3 regions of the Pseudomonas sp. 1121_17 genome follow, and region 1 is predicted to be linked to each of the others. Evidence: predicted binding sites of a transcription regulator. Region 1 holds the regulator's gene; each other region holds the start of a gene.
What was found. The regulator FliA, encoded in region 1, starts transcription of late flagellar genes. The targets are predictions, from matches to a motif close to CTAAAGTTTNNNNNNNNNNNGCCGNTAA.
Positions count from the first base shown of each region.

Region 2: motA (flagellar motor stator protein MotA) is a predicted target of FliA. The motif match lies at 2,436-2,463, and genes of this name have one in related genera.
Region 3: FW789_RS17700 (methyl-accepting chemotaxis protein) is a predicted target of FliA. The motif match lies at 1,517-1,544, and genes of this name have one in related genera.

Region 1 is NZ_VXCX01000004.1:239,683-243,846, forward strand. It holds gene FW789_RS11235 (chemotaxis protein CheA) at 1-380, opposite strand, end outside; gene FW789_RS11240 (protein phosphatase CheZ) at 393-1,181, opposite strand; gene FW789_RS11245 (chemotaxis response regulator CheY) at 1,200-1,574, opposite strand; gene fliA (RNA polymerase sigma factor FliA) at 1,679-2,419, opposite strand; gene fleN (flagellar synthesis regulator FleN) at 2,416-3,249, opposite strand; gene flhF (flagellar biosynthesis protein FlhF) at 3,342-4,164, opposite strand, start outside.
Region 2 is NZ_VXCX01000008.1:78,829-82,992, forward strand. It holds gene FW789_RS15795 (rhodanese-like domain-containing protein) at 7-816, opposite strand; gene FW789_RS15800 (HDOD domain-containing protein) at 862-2,397, opposite strand; gene motA (flagellar motor stator protein MotA) at 2,528-3,379, shown strand; gene motB (flagellar motor protein MotB) at 3,383-4,164, shown strand, end outside.
Region 3 is NZ_VXCX01000010.1:25,056-29,219, reverse strand. It holds gene pcaH (protocatechuate 3,4-dioxygenase subunit beta) at 1-291, opposite strand, end outside; gene ypfJ (KPN_02809 family neutral zinc metallopeptidase) at 491-1,375, shown strand; gene FW789_RS17700 (methyl-accepting chemotaxis protein) at 1,629-3,548, shown strand; gene ggt (gamma-glutamyltransferase) at 3,613-4,164, opposite strand, start outside.

The DNA.
Region 1 (4,164 bases):
GCCAGACGCGACAGCGCTGCCAGCAACTCGCGGGAAGCCGGGGTCACCTCGGTGCGTTCGCGCACCTGGCCGAACATGCTGTTGACCGAATCCAGCGCTTCCAGAACCACGTCCATCAGCTCGGCGTCGACCCTGCGCTCACCTTTGCGCAGGATGTCGAAGACGTTCTCGGCAATGTGGCAGCACTCCACCAGCTCATTGAGCTGGAGGAAGCCGGCGCCCCCTTTTACAGTGTGAAAACCGCGGAAAATCGCATTGAGCAGGTCGGCATCATCCGGTCGGCTTTCCAGCTCGACCAATTGCTCGGACAACAACTCAAGAATTTCCCCGGCTTCTACCAGGAAATCCTGAAGGATTTCTTCATCGGCGCCGAAGCTCATTAAACGTGCTCCCTAAAAACCAAGGCTGGACAGCAGATCGTCGACATCGTCCTGACCGGACACAACGTCTTCACGCTTATCGGCATGAATCTGCGGACCTTCACCCCGAGTCGGATGTTTTTCTTGATCTTTTTCAGCGCGCAACTGATCGTGGTCATGTTCGATACCAGCAAAGCGGTCGACCTGACTGGCCATCAGCACGAGCTTGAGCAGATTGCTTTCAACTTCGGTGACCAACGCGGTGACGCGTTTGATCACCTGGCCGGTCAGGTCCTGATAGTCCTGAGCCAGCAAGATATCGTTGAGGTGCCCGGACACCTTGCGGTTGCCCTCGGCACTGTGCGTCAGGAAACTGTCGACCCGTTTGACCAGATCGCGAAACTCCGGCGCGGCTACTTCACGGCGCATGAAGCGCTGCCAGTCAGTGCTCAGCGCCTGGGCCTCACCGGCGAGGTCGTTGAGTACCGGGGTGCTCGCTTCGACCAGGTCCATGGTGCGGTTGGCGGCGCCCTCGGTCAGTTTGACCACGTAGGACAAACGCTCGGTGGCATCGGTGATCTGCGAGACTTCCTCGGCCTGCGGCATTGCCGGGTCGATCTGGAAACTGACGATCGCACTGTGCAGCTCGCGGGTCAGTTTGCCGACTTCCTGGTAAAGGCCACGGTCGCGTGTCTGGTTGAGCTGATGAATCAGCTGCACCGCATCGCCGAACCGGCCGCGCTCAAGGCTCTCGACCAGTTCCTGAGCGTGCTTCTTCAGGGTGTTTTCAAACTCACCCAAAGAGTTGTTGTTAGAGTCCATGGCGCCCCCTGGCGTGATTTAGCTATTCACGCGTTCGAAGATCTTTTCGATCTTCTCTTTGAGCACCTGGGCGGTGAACGGCTTGACCACGTAACCATTGACGCCGGCCTGGGCCGCTTCGATGATCTGATCACGCTTGGCTTCGGCAGTTACCATCAGCACCGGCAGCGTCTTCAGACGTTCATCGGCACGCACTTTGCGCAGCAGGTCGATGCCGGACATGCCGGGCATGTTCCAGTCGGTGACGAGGAAGTCAAAGTGGCCGCTTTCGAGCATCGGCATGGCGGTCAGGCCATCGTCGGCTTCCTGGGTATTGGTGAAGCCCAGATCACGCAAGAGGTTCTTGATGATCCGCCGCATCGTCGAAAAGTCGTCAACGATGAGGATTTTCATGTCTTTGTTCAATTAGACCTCCAAGCAGTCTTAAACGCGCTCGGCCCCGAGCGCGCATTCAATCAATTCGGTACACCGTCAAAACGACTGCAGCGACCCCGGTTTCAACGCGCTCGCCATTCACCCAGCCGGCTGCGCAGACGTGCCGCGCATTGGCTGTGCAACTGGCTGACACGCGACTCGCTGACCCCCAGCACCTCACCGATTTCTTTGAGGTTGAGTTCTTCGTCGTAGTACAGCGCCAGCACCAACCGCTCGCGTTCCGGCAGGTTGGCGATCGCATCGGTCAACGCCGACTGGAAGCGTTCTTCTTCCAGATCACGCAACGGTTCGACCTGCGCACTGGCGCCATCCTCGTGCAGACCTTCATGTTCGCCGTCCTGCAACAGGTCGTCGAAACTGAACAGTCGGCTGCCCAGGGTATCGTTCAGAATCCCGTAATAATCATCGAGACCTAATTGGAGTTCGGCAGCAACCTCGTGATCTTTAGCGTCGCGACCGGTTCTTGCTTCAACAGCGCGCATCGCGTCGCTGACCATACGGGTATTGCGGTGCACCGAACGCGGCGCCCAGTCACCCTTGCGGACCTCGTCGAGCATGGCGCCACGGATGCGGATACCGGCGTAGGTTTCAAAGCTGGCACCCTTGCTGGCATCGTATTTGTTGGAAACTTCGAGCAGGCCGATCATGCCGGCCTGGATCAGATCCTCGACCTGCACGTTGGCCGGCAAGCGCGCCAGCAGGTGGTAAGCGATGCGCTTGACCAGCGGCGCGTAACGCTCGACCAACTCGTACTGGGCGTCCTTGGAAGCCTTGCTGTACATCTGAAAACCGCTTGCACTCATAGCACTGGTCCCGCACTGGTGGGCTGCACCAGGCGCTCGACGAAGAACTCCAGATGCCCACGAGGGTTGGCAGGCAGCGGCCAGCTATCGACCTTCTGCGCGATGGCCTTGAACGCCAGCGCACACTTGGAGCGAGGGAAGGCTTCGTAGACTGCACGCTGCTTCTGCACCGCCTTGCGCACGCATTCGTCGTACGGCACGGCGCCGACGTATTGTAGGGCGACGTCAAGGAAGCGGTCTGTGACCTTGGTCAACTTGGCGAACAGGTTGCGCCCTTCCTGCGGGCTCTGGGCCATGTTGGCAAGGACGCGGAAACGGTTCATGCCATAGTCGCGATTGAGCAGTTTGATCAGCGCGTAGGCGTCGGTGATCGAGGTCGGCTCGTCGCACACCACCAGCAGCACTTCCTGCGCGGCGCGGACAAAGCTCACTACCGAATCGCCGATACCGGCAGCGGTGTCGATGACCAGCACGTCGAGGTTGTCGCCAATCTCGCTGAAGGCCTGGATCAGCCCGGCGTGTTGCGCCGGCTGCAGGTGGACCATGCTCTGGGTGCCCGAGGCGGCCGGCACGATGCGTACCCCACCAGGCCCCTGCAAGAGCACGTCGCGCAACTCGCAGCGGCCTTCGATGACGTCGGCCAGGGTGTGCTTGGGCGTCAGCCCCAGCAGCACGTCGACGTTGGCCAGACCCAGATCGGCGTCCAGCAACATGACCCGGCGGCCGAGTTCGGCCAACGCCAGGGACAGGTTGACTGAAACGTTGGTCTTGCCGACGCCACCTTTGCCACCGGTCACGGCGATAACCTGTACGGGATGCATGCTACCCATATTTGTTCTTTACCTTGTCGCGCTTGAACCGAGGCCACATGGAGGGCTGTGATTGAAGCCCTTGCTGTAGGTACTTTGCATTGTGTTCATCCTCAACCCACGCGTTTGCCGGAGTTGTGGTACAGATCAGCGAACATATCGGCCATGGCCTCTTCGCTGGGGTCTTCCTGCATTTGCACGCTGACGGCGCGGCTGACCAGTTGGTGCTTGCGCGGCAGGTGCAGGTCGTCAGGAATACGCGGGCCGTCGGTAAGATAGGCCACGGGCAGTTCATGACTGATCGCCAGGCTCAGTACTTCACCGAGACAAGCGGTTTCATCAAGCTTGGTCAGGATGCAGCCAGCCAGGCCACAGCGCTTGTAGCTGTGATAAGCGGCGGTCAGCACCTGTTTCTGGCTGGTGGTTGCCAGGACCAGATAATTCTTCGAAGCGATACCGCGCCCGGCGAGCGTCTCCAGCTGCATGCGCAGGGCCGGATCACTGGCCTGCAGGCCGGCGGTATCGATCAGCACCACACGCTTGCGCAGCAGCGGCTCCAGGGCCTGGGCGAGGGACTCGCCCGGGTCGACGTAGGTCACCGACACGTTGAGGATGCGGCCCAGGGTCTTGAGTTGCTCCTGAGCGCCGATACGGAAGCTGTCCATGCTCACCAGCGCCAGGTTCTGCGCGCCGTACTTGAGCACATAACGCGCTGCCAGCTTGGCCAGGGTGGTGGTCTTGCCCATGCCGGCCGGGCCAACCATGGCAATTACCCCGCCCTCCTCGATCGGTTCGATCTCGGGTACATCGATCATTCGCGCCAGGTGCGCGAGGATCATCCGCCAGGCTTGCCGCGGCTCGTCGATTTCGCCGGTCAGGTCGAGCAGTTCACGGGCCAGCGCACCGGTCAGGCCAACACGCTGCAGGCGCCGCCAG
Region 2 (4,164 bases), on a different contig from region 1:
ATTTCCTTAAACCTCTACGGGCGTGTCCGGATGGTTGCCCCATTCGCCCCACGAGCCGGCGTACGCCTTGACCCGGGGGTAGCCGAGGGACTTGGCCACCAGATAGGTAAAGCCTGAACGGTGATGGGTCTGGCAATGGGTGATCACTTCCTTGTCGGGAGTGATACCCAGATTTTGCAGAACTTCGGCCATGTCCTTGCGGATGCGCAGGTGGTCATTCATGTCCATGCCTGCGGTCCACTCGAAGTTGACGGCGCCGGGGATGTGCCCGCCTTTGGCCGCGAGCACTTTCTCGCCCCGGTATTCACCCGGCGCGCGAGCGTCCCAGATGGCCAGGTCGGCAGCGCCGAGGCGGCTCTGCAGGTATTCGCGGGTGGCGGTCGGCTCGTCGTTTATGGTCAGGCTGACCGAGCCGGTGGCGCTGGCGGGCGTCTCGGTCGACAGCTGATCAGCCGGCCAGGCCTGAATACCACCGTTGAGGTAGTGGTACTGCGCATGACCGATGACATCCAGCAGCCAGATGAAACGCCCGGCCCAGCCACCGCCTTCGTCGTCGTAGACCACATAGACGGCATCGTCACGATGGCCGAGTTCGGCGAACAGCTTTTCCAGGTCGGCGCGCGCCGGCAGTAGCCCAGGCGCCGGCGGTTGGCCCAGCTGGGTACGCTTGGGGTCGACGAAGCGCGCACCGGGTACGTGGCCACTGCCATAGCGGTTGGCGCTGGTCAGGTCGACCACGATCAGTGCGGGCGAGCCCAGGCGTGGCAACAGGTCTTGCGCTTCGATAACCAGCGGCAAGCCAGAAAAATCAGTCATCCACAGTCTCCAGGTGGAACGCGAGGGGCGATTGTAGCGTAAGGCTCAGCTACTGCGGGTGGCGAAGGTAGCCAGAGCGCGCTCGATACACTGTGCAGTCTTGCCCAGTGCCTGCACGCTGACGTCGGCCAGCGGGCGGCCCGCCTGATCGGAAAGCAGCAGCATGATTACCTGGCCATTGACCGCCAGCGAGCGCAGCAGCAGGTGCTCGCTGGGGAACATGGCATTGATCGGCGCTGGCAGCAGGGCGGCGAACTGGGCGTGGTTGTCCGGCGTCAGGCGCAGTTGCCCGGCCTGGCTGGTCAAGCGCTGTAACAGTTTGTTCTGCTTGACTGCCAGGTTCAGCGCAGCTGCTTCCTTGGGCAGCCCGGCAGTCTGCTGCACGCGCAAGGCGTCAGTGGCCTTGTCGTAGGTCAGCAGCAGTACCCGCTGCATGCCGCAGGCGAGCAGTGCATCGCGGGCATGAGTGGCCAGGTGCACGGCATTGCTGAAGCGGCTGGGCTGGGCCAGCATTTCGGCGCACAGCGTGCGCCAGCGCTCCAGGTTTTCTGCAGGCGGCGGCGGTGGTGTGAGCATGTCCGGGTGCGGGCGGCGCTGCTGCCATGGCCATATCAACGCTTCGGCCGGGTGGAACAGGGCGTGTCGGGCGTGATGGCGGGCACTCGCGGCGGCTTGCTGGTGAACCTGCTGCTGGACGTCGTCCAGCGAGGTCTGCAAGTACAGCGCGGTCAGCAGTTGCCAGCGCAGCAGGTGCGGGTTGTCCCAGCCGACCTGGGCCGCCAGCGCCAGGCCGTTGGCCAGCAATACGGTGTTGGCCGGTTGGTTGAACCAGCGGCGCAGGCCTGGTTCTTCATCAAGCCGATGCTGCTGCTCGAGGCTGTCCGTCTCGCGGGCAATGTTGAATACCTGAGCCAATTGTTCGCGTTCGCTGGTAAGCAGGCGGTAGCCCTGGGTCACCCACTCCGGCAGGCGCCAGTGCAGGGCGACCGCCTGGCACAGCTCCATCAGGCGTACGCCAAACAGCTCGATCTCGACCTCGGCAGCGTTTTCGCCCTTGTGGATAACCCGCAGCTCCCAGGTGTCGAGCAGCTTGGGGTAGGTCACGGCCATCGGCCACAGCGGCGACAGGAACAGCAGGCTACCCCAGTGAATCTCCTGCCACAGCCGCGCCAGGCGGCTGGCGAACAGGCCACTGGCCTGCTGCGCGGCATGCTGGCTAATCAACAAAAACTGGCGCAGTACCGGCGGAATGTCATCGCCGGGCAAGGCCGGCAGGCGCGCCAGCAGCTGTGCGCTGCGCTCAAGTCCGAGTCGATTGAGGGCAACTTCGAGGCTCTCGGCCGGCTCGGCCTGGCTGGCGTTGGCCGAGTGATTGGCCTCACGCATGACCGACAGCACCAAGGCGGGGCTGTCCTGCATCAGTTCGGCGATGTCGCGCAATGACCGACGGTTGTCATTGATGGCCGCCAGTACCCGGTCGTGGCTTTCCTTGGGCACGGGCAGGCGCACGTCATCCAGCAGTTTTATCCAGCGGTCTAAAGTGCGTGGCGTCTGACTTGGTACCTTGGTTTCAATTGGCATTTTGACATCAGTCCGAACTGGCTTTTCACTTGGAGTGGCTATAGTCTGGCGCAGTTCTGCCGATAAGTAGAAGAAGAGTTTTCAAGCTCCCGTCCCCGACCCTGACCTCGACTTCAAGTGCTTTGAACCTATGGCTAAAATTATCGGCATCATCGTCGTCTTCGCGAGCGTGATCGCAGGCTACGTGCTTTCCCACGGCAAGATTGCGGCGCTGATCCAGCCGTTCGAAGTGCTCATCATTGGCGGGGCTGCGTTTGGCGCGTTCCTGCAGGCCAACCCTGGCTACATGACCATGCACGTGATCAAGAAGTCGATGAAGATGTTCGGCTCACGTTTCACCCATACCTTCTACCTGGAGGTGTTGGGCCTGGTCTACGAGATCCTCAACAAGAGCCGCCGCGAAGGCATGATGGCGATCGAAGGCGATATTGAAGACGCCTCGGCCAGCCCGATCTTCGCCAAGTACCCGGCAGTGCTGGGTGATGAGCGCATGACTGCGTTCATCTGTGACTACCTGCGCATCATGTCCACCGGCAACATGGCTCCGCACGAGCTCGAAGGCCTGTTCGACATGGAGCTGCTGAGCCTCAAGGAAGAACTCGACCACCCTTCGCACGCGGTCACCGGTATCGCCGACGGCATGCCTGGCTTCGGTATCGTTGCGGCGGTACTGGGTATCGTCGTCACCATGGCCTCGTTGGGTGAGGGTGACCAGGCTGCCATCGGCATGCACGTAGGTGCGGCGCTGGTGGGTACCTTCTTCGGTATTCTTGCTGCGTACGGTTTCTTCGGCCCACTGGCCACCTGCCTGGCTCACGATGCCAAGGAAGAGGTCAATCTGTACGAGTCGATCAAGGCGTCGCTGGTGGCTTCGGCCTCGGGCATGCCGCCGTCGCTGGCCGTGGAATTCGGGCGCAAGGTGCTGTACCCCAAGCACCGTCCGAGCTTCGCCGAGCTGGAACAAGCAGTTCGCGGTCGCTGATTCATGGAAAACAATCAGCCGATAATCATCAAGCGCGTCAAGCGCTTTGGCGGCGGTCACCATGGCGGCGCCTGGAAGATCGCTTTTGCCGACTTCGCGACGGCGATGATGGCGTTCTTCCTGGTGCTGTGGCTGATGTCGACGGCCACCCCAGAGCAAAAGATCGCCATCGCCGGCTACTTCAAGGACCCGATCGGCTTCTCCGAAAGCGGTACGCCCTATGTGATTGATCTGGGCGGTTCGCCTGAGCTGGCGCCGGACAAGACCATCAACCCTGAGGTGAAGTCCGATCCGACGCCCGAGACCAGCGTGCAGCTGGACAAGGATCAGGTCGAGACCATGGCCGAGCAGGTTGAAAAGGAACGCCTGAACCTGCTCTTGCAGGAGCTGCAGAACAAGGTCGAAGAAAATCCGCAACTGCAGAAGTTCAAGGATCAGATCCTGTTCGAGATCACCCAGGACGGCCTGCGTATCCAGATCATGGATGCCGAGAACCGGCCGATGTTCGACATCGGCAGCGCGCGTTTGCAGCCGTACTTCGAGGACATCCTGCTGGCCATGGCCGACACCATCAAGGCGGTGCCGAACAAGATCAGCGTCAGCGGCCACACCGATGCCAAGGCCTATGCCGGTAGCGGTGACTACGGCAACTGGGAGCTGTCGGCCAACCGTGCCAACGCCGCGCGACGTGCGCTGGTGGCGGGCGGCTATCCGGATAACCAGGTGGCGCGGGTGGTTGGCTATGCGTCGTCGTCGCTGTTTGACCGCAAGAACCCGTTCAACCC
Region 3 (4,164 bases), on a different contig from region 1:
CAAGGTGTTTGGCACCGGTTTGCCGTACTGGTCGATCACTCGGCCGGCGACGATGATGCGCTCGCCGATCGGCAGGCCACCGTTGTCGAAGTTGAGCAGCAGGTCGTTGTCGTGCTGGCCAAAGCCCAGGTGAGTGAAGTCCGGGCCGGTGCTTTCACTGATCGACTGCGGGATGCTGACCAGCGCCTGGCGCGGCGAGCGGGCAATCGACGTCTTGTAATCTGGGGTCAGCGCTTTCGGGTGCCAGTTGCGATCACGGATCACGAAGCGGCTGGTGTCCTCGGCAGGCATACCGGTGTTCCTCTTATTGGAGTTGTGCGAGCGCCCGTGCGTAGCGGGCGGACTTGCAGTTTCCGATAGCCTGAATGGGATGAATATTGAAATCAGCGGTCTTAGACATAACTGTTTGGTTATGCCTTGCAGCGTGCCTGCACAAGGCAGCAGCACTGCACTAATCTATACCCTCAACCTCGCGGTTCGGAGAAGCTCGATGGAATGGCGAAAAGGTCGGCGTAGCGACAATGTGGTCGATGCTCGCGGTGCAGGCGGCGGCGGTGGCGGCGGCATGCGCTTTGGCGGCGGCAAGGGGCTGGGCCTGGGCGCCATCCTGCTGATCGTCGGCATCGGCTGGATGACCGGCCAGGACCCGCTGCAGATTCTCGGCCAACTGACCGGGCAGATGCAGCAAAGCGCGCCGGCCAACGTCGAAGGCAAGGCGCCGCCGGCCAATGATGATCAGGCAGCGTTCGTCGCCTCGATCCTGGGTGACACCGAAGACACCTGGAAGGCGCTGTTCGCCCAGGCCGGCAAGCAATACCGTGACCCCAAGCTGGTGCTGTTCAGTGGCCAGGTCAATTCGGCCTGCGGCTTCGCCTCCTCGGCGGTCGGGCCGTTCTACTGCCCGGCTGACCAGCGGGTGTACCTGGACATGACCTTCTTCCGCGAAATGGAAACGCGCTTTGCCGCCGCCGGCGACTTCGCCCAGGCCTATGTCATCGCACACGAGATCGGCCATCATGTGCAGACGCTGCTCGGCGTCTCCAATCAGGTCCAGGCCGCTCGCCAGCGTGGGCAGAAGATGGAAGGTGACAACGGCCTGCTGGTGCGTCAGGAATTGCAGGCCGACTGTTTTGCCGGGGTCTGGGCCTATCAGGCGCAGAAACGCCTGAACTGGCTGGAACCGGGTGATATCGAAGAGGCGCTTAACGCCGCCAACGCCATCGGTGATGACCGCTTGCAACAGCAAGGCCAAGGTCGCGTGGTGCCGGATTCGTTCACCCACGGCACGTCGGCGCAGCGCGTACGCTGGTTCAAGACCGGCTTCACCGACGGTGACGTCAACCGCTGCGATACCTTCAACGCACGCACGCTGTAACTCCCCGCCAATCCGCATTCAATAACGCCTCTTGAGCCCTTTTTGCGCTCAGGAGGTGTCGTTGAATGCGTCGCTTTTTAACGCCAATGCCGCAGTAAAACCCTCGGATTTTCAAACAGTTATAAATCTGCTGAAAAAGCGTTTCAGCTACCCCGTTTTCAGCCGATAACTCATGCACGAATCAGCGGGCCCCAGGAAGAATAACGCCAGCGATTGACAACAACTGAGCGAATAATCTTTATGGAGTGCGTGCATGAACAGTTGGTTTGCCAACATCAGCGTCAACCTCAAACTGGGCCTGGGCTTTGGCCTGGTGCTGCTCTTGACCGGCCTGCTGGCCCTGACCGGCTGGAACAGCCTGGGCAGCTTGATCGACCGCAGTAACTGGATGAGCGACATCAGCCAGCTCAACAAAGACCTCACCGACCTGCGCATAGCACGTCTGCAGTACATGATCGCCAACGGCGATGACGCCGCTGCGGCCAACACCCAGACCAAACTGGACACCTTCAGTGCCCAGCAGCAGCGCTTGGTGGCCTCGTTCAAGAGCCCTGAAAACGTCAAGCTGCTCAACGAGCTGGGCGCGATCATCAGCGACTACAAACTGTCGCTGAGCAAGATGCGCGCGGGCTACAAGACCACCCTCGCCAACCGCGAGAACATGAACCAGACCGCCGCCAAGGCCGATCAGATCCTTGATGCGATCAGCCGCGACGTGCTGGCCCAGCCGGAAGTCGACAGCGTACGCCTGGCCCAGTATCAGGCCATCAGCAACACGCGTCAGCAGTTGCTGCAAGTGCGCGTCGATGTACGCGGCTACATCGCTGACAACAGCGCGGCCAATGAACAGGCCGCCCTGCGCCAGCTCGACGCGGCCCTGGTCGAGATCGACAACCTCAAGCGCCAGCTACCCAACGAAAGCACCCGCCTGCAACTGTTCGACCAGAGTGTGCAGGCTTACCGCTCTGCCGTGCGCGACTTCCGCGACGCCACCGCCGCCATCGCCGTGGCCCGCGCCGAGATGACCGTACAAGGTGCCGACATCGTCAAACGCAGCGACGCCCTGTACAAGATCCAGCTCGAGCGCCGCGACATCGAAAGCGACCAAGCGCGCAACCTGCAGATCATCTCGACCCTGCTGGCGTTGTTGGTTGGTGTGTTCGCCGCGATCATCATCACCCGCCAGATCACCCGCCCGCTGCGCGAAACCATGGACGCCGTCGAGCGTATTGCCGGTGGCGACCTGTCCAGTGAGCTGCGGGTCACCCGCCGTGACGAGTTGGGCGTGCTGCAACAAAGCATCAGCCGCATGGGCAGCACCCTGCGCGAGTTGATCGGTGGTATTCGTGATGGCGTAACGCAGATTGCCAGCGCCGCCGAAGAGCTGTCGGCCGTGACCGAGCAGACCAGCGCGGGTGCCAACAGCCAGAAAGTCGAGACTGACCAGGTTGCCACTGCCATGCACGAGATGGCTGCGACCGTGCAGGAAGTCGCCCGCAACGCTGAACAGGCTTCGCGCGCGGCAACGGGTGCCGATGATGAAGCGCGTGCCGGTGACCGGGTGGTGGGCGAGGCGATCAACCAGATCGAACGCCTGGCCGACGAAGTCCAGCGCTCGACTGACGCGATGAACCTGCTGCAGCAGGAAAGCCAGAAAATCGGCAGTGTCATGGACGTGATCAAGTCGGTTGCCGAGCAGACCAACCTACTGGCATTGAACGCGGCCATCGAAGCCGCCCGCGCTGGTGAAGCCGGGCGTGGTTTTGCCGTGGTCGCCGACGAAGTGCGCGGCCTGGCGCAGCGTACGCAGAAGTCCACCGAAGAGATCGAAGAGCTGATCGCCAGCCTGCAGAACGGCACCCAACAAGTGGCCAACGCCATGCTGGGCAGCCGCAACCTGACTGAAAGCAGCGTCGAGCTGGCGCGCAAGGCCGGTGGTTCGCTGGAGAACATCACCCGCACCGTGTCCAACATCCAGTCGATGAACCAGCAGATCGCCGCAGCCGCCGAGCAACAGAGCGCGGTTGCCGAGGAGATCAGCCGGAGCATTCTCAATGTACGCGATGTGTCGGAACAGACAGCCGCAGCCAGTGATGAAACCGCCGCGTCGAGCGTCGAGCTGGCACGCCTTGGCAGTCATCTGCAGACGCTGGTAAGCAAGTTCCGCGTTTGACCGCTGCCTTGTGAACTGCTCAGCCCGGCCAGCGCAATGCTGGCCGGGCTGAGCAGCGCTGGCGTTATTTGACGATCATGCCAACACCACGACCGCGCGGGTCGGAGGCGGTTTCAAGCTTGCCATCGGTGACGCGAATGGCCTGGATATCGCCCATCTCCCAGCCCTGATCCTCAAGCACATAGCCCATCTTTTTCAGCTCGTCGGCGACCTTGCCGGTCAACGGTGCATAGCTGTCGAAGTAGATAGTGTCCTTGGGCAGCAGCTGGTGATGCACGCGCTGCGCTGCAACGGCCTTGGCCAGCGGCATGTTGTAGTCGTAGAGGTTGTTCATCACCTGGAAGATCGAGGTGAAGATGCGCGAGCCGCCCGGCGTACCGATGACCAGGCTGACCTTGCCGTCGCGGGTCACCAGGCTTGGGCTCATCGACGACAGCATGCGTTTGCCCGGAGCAATCGCGTTGGCATCGCCGCCGACCACGCCAAAGGCATTGGCGGTACCAGGCTTGCTGCTGAAGTCATCCATCTCGTCGTTGAGCAGGAAGCCTGCGCCCTTGACCACCACACCACTGCCGTAGTCGAGGTTGAGGGTGTAGGTGTTGCTGACCGCGTTGCC